Regions from separate parts of the Actinomadura formosensis genome, predicted to be linked through region 2. Evidence: riboswitches for the same ligand, from Rfam matches in the RefSeq annotation. Region 2 holds a riboswitch; the other holds the start of a gene.
The links. A riboswitch is a leader RNA that binds a small molecule or an ion and turns the genes downstream of it on or off. The one in region 2 is predicted to bind glycine.
Positions count from the first base shown of each region.

Region 1: it holds a riboswitch for glycine, as region 2 does, so the genes downstream of both, gcvP (aminomethyl-transferring glycine dehydrogenase) here and gcvT (glycine cleavage system aminomethyltransferase GcvT) in region 2, are expected to answer to the same signal.

Region 1 covers NZ_CP192011.1:3,548,863-3,552,262, forward strand. Annotated here, with positions in the region: gene ACQP1N_RS16705 (lysylphosphatidylglycerol synthase transmembrane domain-containing protein) at 1-1,142, opposite strand, end outside; glycine riboswitch at 1,415-1,509, shown strand; glycine riboswitch at 1,510-1,621, shown strand; gene gcvP (aminomethyl-transferring glycine dehydrogenase) at 1,682-3,400, shown strand, end outside.
Region 2 covers NZ_CP192011.1:5,713,164-5,716,563, reverse strand. Annotated here, with positions in the region: gene gcvH (glycine cleavage system protein GcvH) at 1-163, opposite strand, end outside; gene gcvT (glycine cleavage system aminomethyltransferase GcvT) at 179-1,282, opposite strand; glycine riboswitch at 1,450-1,545, opposite strand; gene ACQP1N_RS26825 (M50 family metallopeptidase) at 1,721-3,019, shown strand; gene ACQP1N_RS26820 (PLP-dependent cysteine synthase family protein) at 3,009-3,400, opposite strand, start outside.

The sequences.
Region 1 (3,400 bases), 2.2 Mb from region 2:
GTGATCTCGGCGTCGGGGACGTCGCCGAGCCGCCGCCCCGGCACGTGCTCGTAGGCCAGCAGCGCCGCCTCCGTGCCGACCTCGCACGTCCCGGCCAGGTGCGGTGTCCGGGCGCCCGCCGCGTCCACCGCGTACCCCATCAGCGATTCCTGCTCCAGGGAGCGGCGCAGCGACCGCAGCGTCCGCCCGGTCGTCGCGGCGCGCAGCCGCAGCAGCCGCCAGATCCGGTACAGCAGCCCCGCGGTCTGCTGGTCGCGGTCCAGGACGCGGACCTCCAGGTCCCAGTCGCCGTGGACGCCCCGGCCGGCGGGAATCCGGGCACCGTACCCGTTGCCGGGGCAGTGGGCGAGGACGACGCCGTAGCGGCGGCCGTCCTCGGTGTCGTCGGCGGGCTCGTCCAGCCGGGCGCCCCGTTGCGGCCGCAGCCCGAGCCGTTCCAGCGCCGCGACGACCGCCGTCCCCGGCGGCCGCGGGTTCGGGGTGCCGACGGCGTACAGGGTGCCGTGGCCGATGGCGCGTCCCAGCAGGTAGGTGGCCGCCAGCGCGGCGACGGACGCGTAGGACGCGGTCAGCCCCGTCAGCGCCGCCAGCCCGATCATGGTCCAGGTCGCGGCCTGCCAGCGGGCGCGTCCCGCCATGCCGACCGCGGTGACGAACGCGATCACCGGGGCGATGTCGGTGTGCACGGGCGCGGTCGCGGTGCCGCCCCAGATCAGCGAGTCCAGCACCCCGCCGGGCGCCGCCCGCACCACCAGGTCGTCCAGCCCGATCGTGATGCCGGACGCGATCCCGGCGGCCAGCAGCGCGATCGCGACGCGGGTTCCGTCCTTGTTGAACAGCCGCTCGATCGCGAACGCGATCGGCACGGCCAGCACCCCGAAGCTGGACACCAGCGTCGCCAGCGTCAGCAGCAGGCGGGGCGCGTGCGCGGTGCCCTCCGCGATGTCGGTCTGCAGGCCGTGCGTGGTCTGCTGCGCGATCGACACCAGCAGCATCACCACCGCCAGCCCCGCCACCGACGCCGCGAACCTGATCGCGTCGGAAGGCCGGCGGATCCGGTCCGGCTGGGCGGGCTCGTCGACGGGCACACCGGCGGGCACGCCCTGCCGCGGGCGCACCGTGCCGTCGTGGGTTCGCGTCACGCCGTACCGCCGCCCTGACCATCCGTCATCGTGATCAGCGTCCCAGAACCGGCGGGGCGCCGTCGAGTGCCGGGCCGGCATCCGGCCGGTCGCGCGTGCACCTCGCAGCCCCATCTCCGCCCCGTGGCCCGAGGTCCGCCTTGTCCCAGGTGAGTGAGCACATCCTACCGGCCGGTACCGCCCCCGCGCCGTGGCGGCGGCCCCCTGGTCGATGGGGGTCGGAACGACCGCCCGGACCCGTCTTTGGGTAGGGTTTATCCAGGACATGCCGTCGACCCTGTGCGGGAGAGATCCCACGCTGCCACCGTGGGACGCCGAAGGGGCAACCTCCCCGGAACCTCTCAGGCAAAAGGACCGCTCGGGCGAGGCACCTCTGGAAAGCAGGCGCCGATCCCCGCACCCGGGGAGGGGCGGCTCACCGAAGGGGAAATCCCGCCGCGCGGGGGAAGCTCTCAGGTGCCGATGACAGAGGGGGAGACCCGGCCGCCGGCCCGCGCCGGCGGTGGCCCTGAGCGACCGCAGCAGCCAGGAGGCTCTCCATGACCGCCCAGTTCTTCGCCCCCGTGGCTTCGCCGCAGCATCCGCGCACCGTGTTCGCCGACCGGCACATCGGCCCCTCCCCGGACGAGCACGCCCGGATGCTGGCCGCCATCGGCTACTCCGGTGCCGAGGCGCTGATCGACGCCGCGGTTCCGGCCGCGATCCGGACCGCGCGCCCGCTGGACCTGCCGCCCGCGCTGAGCGAGGCCGCCGCGCTGGACCGGCTCCGCGAGCTCGCGTCCCGCAACACCGTCCTCACGTCCATGATCGGGCTCGGCTACCACGGGACGATCACTCCCGGCGTGATCATGCGGAACGTGCTGGAGAATCCCGGCTGGTACACCGCCTACACGCCCTACCAGCCGGAGATCTCGCAGGGCCGGCTCGAGGCGCTGCTGAACTTCCAGACGGTGATCGCCGACCTGACCGGGCTGCCCGTCGCGAACGCGTCCATGCTGGACGAGGGGACCGCCGCCGCCGAGGCCATGGCTCTCGCGCACCGCGTCTCCAAGCGCAGGGAGCCGGGGGCGTTCCTGGTCGACGCCGACGCGCTCCCGCAGACGATCGAGGTCATCCGGACCCGTGCCGTCCCGCTCGGCATCGAGGTCGTCACCGCCGACCTGTCCGGCGGGCTGCCGGACGGCGACTTCTTCGGCGTGCTGCTGCAGTACCCGGGCGCGTCCGGGGCCGTCCGCGACCTGGAGCCGGTGATCGCGCAGGCGCACGAGCGCGGCGCCAAGGCGGTCGTGGCCGCCGACCTGCTCGCGCTGACGCTGCTGCGCCCGCCGGGCGAGTCCGGCGCCGACATCGCCGTGGGGTCCGCGCAGCGGTTCGGCGTCCCGTACGGGTTCGGCGGCCCGCACGCCGGCTACATGGCGGTCGGCGAGGGCATCCAGCGGCAGCTTCCCGGACGGCTCGTCGGCGTGTCCGTCGACGCGGACGGTGCCACCGCCTACCGGCTTGCGCTGCAGACCCGCGAGCAGCACATCCGCCGCGAGAAGGCCACCAGCAACATCTGCACCGCCCAGGTGCTCCTCGCCGTCATGGCGAGCATGTACGCGGTCTACCACGGCCCCGAGGGGCTCGCCGCGATCGCGCAGCGGACGCACCGCCGGGCCGCCGAGATCGCCGCGGGCCTGCGCGCCGGCGGTGTCGAGGTCGTGCACGGCGCGTTCTTCGACACCGTCCTCGCCCGCGTGCCCGGCCGGGCCGCCGAGGTCGTCGCCGCGGCCCGCGAACACGGGATCAACCTGCGCCAGGACGGCCCCGACCGGGTCGGCGTCGCCTGCGACGAGACCACGCTGCCCGAGCACGTCACCGCCGTCCTGGAGGCGTTCGGCGTCGCCCCCGCCGGCGACGCCGCCGAGGCGATCCCGGGCGCGCTGCGCCGCGAGAGCCCGTACCTCACCCACCCGGTGTTCCACGCGCACCGCTCCGAGACCGCGATGCTGCGCTACCTGCGCCGCCTCCAGGACAAGGACATCGCGCTCGACCGGTCGATGATCCCGCTCGGCTCCTGCACGATGAAGCTGAACGCCACCGCCGAGATGGAGCCGATCACCTGGCCGCAGTTCGCGAACATCCACCCGTTCGCGCCGATCGACCAGGCCGCCGGGTACGTCGAGCTGATCGGCGAGCTGGAGGGCGCCCTCGCCGAGATCACCGGGTATGCGAAGGTCTCCGTCCAGCCGAACGCCGGCTCGCAGGGGGAGCTGGCC
Region 2 (3,400 bases):
CGACGGTGTCGCCCTCGGACGGCTGCAGCTCGATGTAGACGATCTCCCCGAGGGCGTCGGCGGCGTGCGCCGTGATGCCGACGGTGACGATGCCGTCCTCGCCGCCGAGGCCGGACACCCACTCGTGCTCTTCGCTGTAGCGGAGCTGCTCCGGAACGCTCACGATCTCTTCTCTCTTTCAGGAACGCTTGTAGAACGGCAGGTCGACCACGTCCACCGGCTCGGGGCGGCCGCGGACGTCCACGGCCAGGTCCGTCCCCTCAACGCCGCTGTCGAGGTACGCCATGGCGATCGGCTTGCCCAGTGTGGGCGAAGGCGCGCCGCTCGTCACGACCCCGCACGGCGTGCCGCCGGACGTGACGACCTGGTACCCCTTGCGGGGCGCGCGACGCCCCCGCGCGACCAGTCCCACGAGCCTACGGCCCGGTGGGGTCTTCGCCCGCTCCGCCAGAGCGGCCTTACCCACGAAATCGACCGCCTTGTCCAGCTTCACGACCCGGCCGAGGCCCGCCTCGAACGGCGACGTCTCGGCGGTCAGCTCGTTGCCGTACAGCGGCATACCCGCTTCGAGGCGCAGCGAGTCGCGCGCCGCGAGCCCCGCCGGGACGACCCCCTCCACCCCGGCGAACGCCCGCCACAGCGCGACGGCGTCGGAGGCGGCCACGAACACTTCGAAGCCGTCCTCGCCCGTGTAGCCGGTGCGGGCGATCAGCGCGTCCAGGCCGGCGACCCGCCCGGCGAGGATCGCGTAGTACTTGAGGCCCGCCACCGGCGCGTCGGTGAACCCTTCGAGGATCTCCTGCGCACGCGGGCCCTGCAGGGCGATCAGCGCGTACGCGTCGGAACGGTCCTCGACTTCGGCGTCAAAGCCCGCGGCCCGGTCGATCAGCGCGTCCCGGACGACGGCCGCGTTCGCCGCGTTCGCGACCACCATCCACGTCTCGTCTTCCAGCCGGTAGACGATCAGGTCGTCGAGGACGCCGCCGTCCGGCGCGCAGATCATCGTGTAGCGGGCCTTGCCGACCGGCATCGGCGACAGGTTGCCGACCAGCGCGAAGTCGAGCGCGGCGCCCGCGGCCGGCCCGGAGAGGAAGATCTCCCCCATGTGCGAGAGGTCGAACAGCCCGGCGCCGGTACGGACGGCCTCGTGCTCGGCGGTCTCGCTCTTGTAGCGCAGCGGCATCAGGTAGCCGGCGAAGTCGACGAGGTTCGCGCCGAGGTCCTGGTGGACGTCGTGCAGCGGCGTCTGCTTCGCGTTTTTCGCGGTCGGATCGGCGGGCATGGGTTCGGCTCCTTCGTCACGGGCACGCGTGGTCCATCGTCCCACTCGCGCACCGGGCGTGTCGGTGCCTCCCCCTCTGTCATCGGCGCCTGAGAGCTTCACCCGCCGCCGGGCGGCGGGCTTTCACCTTCGGCGGGGGAACGGGGTCCCCGCTTTCCAGAGGTCGCCTAGTCCGTGCGGTCCGTGGGCCTGAGAGGTTCCGGGGAGGGTTTGCTCCTTCGGCGTCCCTCGCCGGCTACGAGGGACTCTCCCGCACGGGATCGTCGGCTGGACGTCAATCTAGCAGCGGCCATGCCGTGCGACCACCCACGGTCGGCCCGGGTTTGCGGAGCGGCGATGCCGATCTTGGGCAACCGAAGCGGAGCAGATCACGTACCCTGAGTTGGTTGCTGGAGATCACCCGCGGTGGGCGGGAGCACGAGCTGAGGGGCAAGCCGCATGGTCTATCTGGCAGGAATGCTGATCCTGTTCTTCGGCCTGCTGGTGTCCATCGCCCTGCACGAGCTCGGGCACTTCTCGTTCGCCAAGCTCTTCAAGGTGCGGACGACCCAGTTCATGGTCGGGTTCGGCCCGACGATGTGGTCCAAGCGCAAGGGCGAGACCGAGTACGGGGTCAAGTGGATCCCGCTCGGCGGCTACATCCGCATGATCGGGATGCTGCCGCCGCGCAGGGGCGACGCCCCGGGCCAGGTCCGGCGGGTCAGCACGGGCCCGTGGCAGGGGCTCATCGAGTCGGCGCGCGGCGCCGCGCTGGAGGAGGTCCGGCCCGGCGACGAGGACCGCGTGTTCTACGCCAAGAAGTGGTGGCAGAAGCTGCTCATCATGTTCGGCGGGCCCGCGATGAACCTGCTGCTCTCGGTGATGTTCTTCGCGATCCTGCTGATGGGGATCGGCACGAAGCAGCCGCAGCCGGTGATCCACGAGGTCCTCGCCTGCATGGTGCCCGCGAGCCAGTCGCAGGTGAAGGACTGCCCGGCGAACGCCACGCCGACGCCCGCCGCGAAGGCGGGGCTGAAGGCGGGCGACCGGATCGTCTCGTTCGACGGCAAGAAGATCGACGACTACGCGCAGTTGCAGGAGCTGATCCGCAGGGACGGCGGCAAGACCGTCCCGATGACCGTCCGGCGCGACGGGCGGGACGTGCGGCTGACCGTCCCGATCACCCGCAACCAGATGTACGACCTCAAGGACGAGAAGAAGATCGTCAACGTCGGGTTCCTCGGCATCACCCCCGCCAGCGCGATCGAGCGGCAGGGGCCCGGCGCGGTCGCGAGCACGATGGGCGATATGACCGCGCGCACCGCGGGTGCGCTGCTGCGGATGCCGCAGAAGATGGTCGGCGTCTGGAACGCGGCGTTCAGCGACGAGGAGCGCGACCCGAACGGGCCCATCGGCGTCGTGGGCGTGTCCCGCATCGGCGGCGACGTGGCCGCGTCCGAGAAGCTCAGCGGCACCGAGAAGGTCTCGTTCTTCGTGATGCTGCTCGGCTCGCTGAACCTCGCGGTCGGGCTGTTCAACCTCGTGCCGCTGCTGCCGCTGGACGGCGGCCACATCGCCGGCGCGCTGCTGGAGGCGGTCAAGAAGGCGTTCGCCAGGATCTTCCGCCGGCCCGACCCCGGTTATGTGGACGTCGCCAAGGCGCTGCCGGTGACGTACGTGATGGCCATCGTGCTGATCGTGATGGGCGGCCTGCTGATCTACGCCGACCTCGTCAACCCGGTGAAGTTCACTGGATAGCGGGCATCTCGCCGGTCTTCAGGAAGCCGTCCAGCGCGGCCAGGCAGGGCGCGATGTCGAGGCCCTGCTCCGCGAGCCAGGCGTCCGACCCGTAGGTGCCCGCGTAGCGTTCGGCGCCGTCGCAGATCAGCGTGACGACGCTGCCGCGCTCGCCGCGCGCCCGCATCTGCGCGATCAGCTCGGCCGCGCCCCACATGTTGGTGCCGGTCGAGCCGCCGACGGCGCGGCCGCTGACCCCGGTCGTCCAGCGCATCGCCGCGATGGACGCCGCGTCCGGCACCCGGATCATCCGGTCGATCACCGTCGGCAGGAACGACGGTTCGACGCGGGGCCGTCCGATGCCCTCGATCCGCGAGCCCGCCGCCGTCCGCCCGGGGTCGC